DNA from 2 places in the Shewanella polaris genome. Region 2 is predicted to be linked to the other one. Evidence: riboswitches for the same ligand, from Rfam matches in the RefSeq annotation. Region 2 holds a riboswitch; the other holds the start of a gene.

Region 1 (2,475 bases), 210 kb from region 2:
GCCACGCCGTACCAAGCCATCATGGCTGCACCAATTCCGGAGGTGAAGTGATCATATCCAGGCGCAATATCAGTCGTTTGTGGGCCTAAGGTATAAAATGGCGCTTCATCACAAAGGGCCAATTGCTTTTCCATATTGACTTTAATCAATTGCATTGGCACATGACCAGGGCCTTCTATGATGGCCTGCACATCGTATTCCCATGCAATTTTGACCAATTCACCTAAGGTTTCTAATTCCGCAAATTGCGCTTCATCATTGGCATCGGCAATTGAACCAGGGCGCATACCATCCCCTAACGACAACGACACATCGTATTGGGCGCAAATTTGGCAAATATCGCGAAAGTGTTCATATAAGAAACTTTCTTGATGGTGACTTAAACACCACTTAGCCATAATTGAACCGCCACGCGACACAATACCGGTAAGGCGTTTAGCTGTCATGGGGACATAACGCAATAACACCCCTGCATGAATCGTAAAATAGTCTACGCCCTGCTCGGCTTGTTCAATCAATGTATCTCTAAATACCGCCCAACAGAGCTCTTCGGCAACGCCATTAACCTTTTCTAATGCTTGATAAATAGGCACAGTACCAATCGGCACAGGCGAATTACGGATAAGCCACTCACGCGTTTCATGAATATAACGTCCAGTCGACAAATCCATAACCGTATCGGCGCCCCAACGGGTTGACCATACGAGTTTTTCAACTTCTTCTTCAATCGAAGATGTCACCGCAGAATTACCAATATTGGCATTCACCTTCACTAAAAAATTACGCCCAATAATCATAGGTTCAGTTTCAGGATGGTTAATATTCAGCGGAATAATCGCTCGACCTCGGGCCACTTCATCGCGGACAAACTCAGGAGTGATAAGTTGCCCAATATGTGCACCAAAATCCTCACCTGGGGCTTTTTGAGTCAACACGCTATCGGTTACTTCAGCGCGAGCCATGTTTTCACGAATGGCAATGTATTCCATTTCAGGGGTAATAATACCTTGGCGAGCATAATACATTTGGGTCACGCATTTGCCCTTCTTGGCACGTTTAGGCGCAACAAGAGCGTCAAAGCGTAAATGATCGAGTCCATCGTCAGCCAGCCGTTGTTGGGTAAAACCCGAACTTGCACCCGTTAATTGCTCAGTATCTTGTCGCTCATCAATCCATGCTTGACGGATTTTAGGTAAGCCTTCACGCACGTTGATATCAGCAAGAGGATCAGAATAAGCACCCGCACAGTCGTAGACCATAATAGGCGGATTGGCTTGTTTAATGGGTTCAGCGTCGGTACCACCAATAACGGTGTCAGTTTGATTAACTTGACGCATAGCGACGTTGATATCAGCACGACTACCCGTTAAATAGACTTTTTCCGAGTTAGGATGTTGTAACGGTTTAAGGGTATCAATAAATTGTTGAGCGTTAGCTCGAGTTTGACGACGGTTTTGATTTGACATTAGCAACCTCAATATTAAGAGTAGAGTTGCTTGTCTGGAGAGGTGTTGATAGCAGCAGTAAACAATAAAAAATGCTATTGCCTACGTCAATAATCACATAGAACATACTAATGTAATAACGTAACTGGAATATAAACCGATAAAAAACTCGGAGGTAAACGTCCAATTACAATCGTGTTAATACGTTATTTATCTTCCCAATAATCATGATTATTACGCTTGTTTCCTTCGCAGGTTCTAGCCTGATCAGGTTCAACGGATCCCGAATAAACGGTCTCAGCCATAATGGCACTCCGACAAGATGTCACGCAGTATAAGCAAGCTTGTTGCTAAATAACAAGCACTAAAATAATCATTTCATACAAAAGTAATCAATCCACATGTCAGAAACTGATGCAGTGTCATTGATATCTCCATGATTCATTTATCACCACAGACAGGTATTTATCAAGGTGCGACACTATGTCGCATTCATCATATTTATTAGCAAGTTATAATTTAACAGACTGATAAACACCTTTGAAATATATTCATCAAAGGTTGATAAAATAACAATAAAGGTGATGACGTTGGCAAATAAAGCAATCCAAACCATTAAATTAAATACAAATTACCCATGGGTTTACTCATCAATTTCATTGGCTGTAATGTTTGCTATTACACAACCAGTAATGGCTGAGCAGTACGATAAGCAAAATAGTGAAGGCATTGAGCGGGTTGAAGTACATGGACAAGCGGCCAATAACGATTTACTCGGTTCTGCCCAAAACTTATTAAATAAACAAGGTGTAGATTTTTCTGAAGCGGGTGGCGTTTCTGCATTACCGATTTTAAATGGCATGATGGGCGATCGGATCAAAGTGCTCATTGATGGCAGCGACATTACGTCATCATGTGCAAACCAGATGAACCCGCCACTTTCATATGTGTCAGCCAATCAAATTAGTTCGACTCAAGTTGTTGCTGGAGTCTCTCCGGTGAGCGCCGGTGGCGATAACATTGCTGGCGT
Region 2 (2,475 bases):
TGATGAACCTATTGCTCATGCTGTGGGTTCATTTATGCGCATTAGTCCTGAAATGGTCGGTGAAGAGTTTCGTCAAGCGTTAATGGGTAATTTGCCGGGGGCTAAATCATGAGCGAGCCAAGCAAAATAGATCCAGCAAAGGGTTTAGATGTTCAAGATGTGGTTAAACGCGCCATTGAACTGAATGATTATAGTTATCTACTTGAGAAAGTACCTTACTCACAATTCATTGGTATGTCTGTGGCCCGTTTTGGCGATGAAATGGTATTTAGACTCCCCGCTAAAGATGACAATATTGGTAACCCGATTTTACCTGCGATACATGGCGGAGTGATTGCTGGGTTTATGGAGATGTCGGCAATTGTGCAATTAATGGTATTTATGCAAGCCAAGAAAGTGCCTAAAATTGTTGATTTTTCGATTGATTATTTACGTGCTGGTTTACATCAAGATACGTTTGCCGAATGTAAAATTACTCGCCAAGGTCGTCGAGTTGCGAACGTGAGCATTAACTGCTGGCAAACCAACCGTAAACAACTTATTGCCACAGCTCGAGCTCATTTTTTGCTGGATTAGTAATATAGTGAGTTTTATTGTTCCACAAAATTAATTTAGCCAGTTTATTAGAAGGACTATAGTATGAAAATAACATCATTATGCTTTATCGCTTCTGCACTGTTACTGAGTGCATGTGCACACAATACTGCGGGAATTGCTGTCGATTCTAGTGGGCTGGTTAGAGTAGATAGCGCCTCATTTGCGAGCGATATCAAGGTGACAAATATTTCATCACACATGGTGGCTGATTTACTTAAAGCATCGGCATTAATTCAAAGTAAATCTAGTACCGACTTACGGGTACAATATAAATTTACTTGGTTTGATGCTAACGGATTGACTGTTGAAGATGAAGCAAGCAGTTGGAAATCGGTTAAATTACATGGCATGCAACAATTACAAGTGAGCGGTGTGGCGCCAAATACCCAAGCAATTCGCTTTGAGATTTACGTACGCGAAACGTTTTCTTATTAATTAGATAACGTCAGTGTTGTTAACCTAACTCAAGTTAACCGGTAGGGGCAAAAATTTTTAAGGCTAACACTTTATTTATCTTCAAGGTGTTAGCTTCAATACCCAGAATATGTTGTGTTATTAAAATGTATGACTGTTCGTGTAATCAGATTGTAGATAGTTTATAATTATGACCGCCAAGGGGTGTTCAGTAAAACTGAACTGAGATGTCTTTATGACGAACCCTTAGAACCTGATCCGGCTTATACCGGCGTAGGAATGGGCCACACTATCTTTATGTGCACCTCTTATTCGCTACTCTTGCCGGATCTCAAAATAATTATTTGAGGTCCTATGTTCACGAAAAATTCTACTGGGTTATCCCACACGCCAATTGCTTTAGCTGTTATTACAGCATTGAGCTCGCCTGTTGCTATCGCTAAAACCGCTGATGTTGAGCGCGTTACACCTGAATCTGAAAAAATGGAAGTGATTGTTGTTAATGCTGACTTTAGTAATATCAGCCTTGATAAAATGCCGTCAAGTGTGACGGTTATTGATGCACAGCAACTAGAAGACGAAGGGGCGCAACATTTTGAAGATGTGCTCAATTCTATTGCCAACTTTAACTGGTCTGGTGGCAGTTCTCGTCCTAAATATTTCCAAATTCGTGGTGTTGGTGAACAAGAACAATATCAAGGTGCACCCAACTCATCCGTAGGCTTTGTGGTCGACGATATCGATCTATCTGGCCTTGGTATGGTATCGAGCATGTATGACATGCAGCAAGTTGAAGTCTTGCGCGGTCCACAAGGTACCCAATATGGTGCTAATGCGTTAGCCGGATTAATTTACTTAAAAAGTAATGACCCTACAGAATCATTTGAACATGGGGCAAAAATCAGTTTAGGTGACGACAACCTTCGCACGCTTTCTGGCTTTAGTTCTGGTCCACTCAGTGATTCGGGTAAATTGCTCTACCGAGTATCACTAGAACAACATAACCAAAATGGCTATCGTGACAACCTCTATCTTAACCGCGATGATACCAATGAACGTGATGAGTTAACGGCGAGGGCTAAGTTTCGTTGGTACGCGACTGATGACTTACAAATCGACTTAACTTTATTGCACGCCAATTTTGATAATGGTTACGATGTATGGACATTGGACAACAATCGCACTAACACCTTAACCGACCAACCTGGGGTTGATACCCAAAAAACCACAGGGACAGGAATTAAGTTCATTTATACTGGAGTGCAAGGATTTGATTTCACTTCGTTAACTTCATTTGCACAAACAGATCATCACAATGGTTATGATGGCGATTGGGCAAATCCAGAGTATTGGGCAAGCAAGGAATGTACTTTGTATGACGATGACTACAATCCTGTTGGCAGTGAGCCATGCGTTTATGATTATACTTGGGATAAAAAGGGTGACCGTAAAACTTTTACTCAA

Evidence for each region. Region 2 has a riboswitch for thiamine pyrophosphate ahead of FH971_RS11970 (TonB-dependent receptor). Riboswitches for the same ligand answer to the same signal wherever they lie in the genome.
Region 1: linked by a shared signal. The riboswitch ahead of thiC (phosphomethylpyrimidine synthase ThiC) and the one ahead of FH971_RS11970 (TonB-dependent receptor) in region 2 are both predicted to bind thiamine pyrophosphate.

Annotation. Positions count from the first base shown of each region.
Region 1 covers NZ_CP041036.1:2,538,139-2,540,613, forward strand. The annotation lists gene thiC (phosphomethylpyrimidine synthase ThiC) at 1-1,466, opposite strand, end outside; TPP riboswitch at 1,673-1,772, opposite strand; gene FH971_RS11075 (TonB-dependent receptor plug domain-containing protein) at 2,030-2,475, shown strand, end outside.
Region 2 covers NZ_CP041036.1:2,747,326-2,749,800, reverse strand. The annotation lists gene FH971_RS11985 (PaaI family thioesterase) at 1-112, shown strand, start outside; gene FH971_RS11980 (PaaI family thioesterase) at 109-576, shown strand; gene FH971_RS11975 (YcfL family putative periplasmic lipoprotein) at 640-1,032, shown strand; TPP riboswitch at 1,202-1,308, shown strand; gene FH971_RS11970 (TonB-dependent receptor) at 1,366-2,475, shown strand, end outside.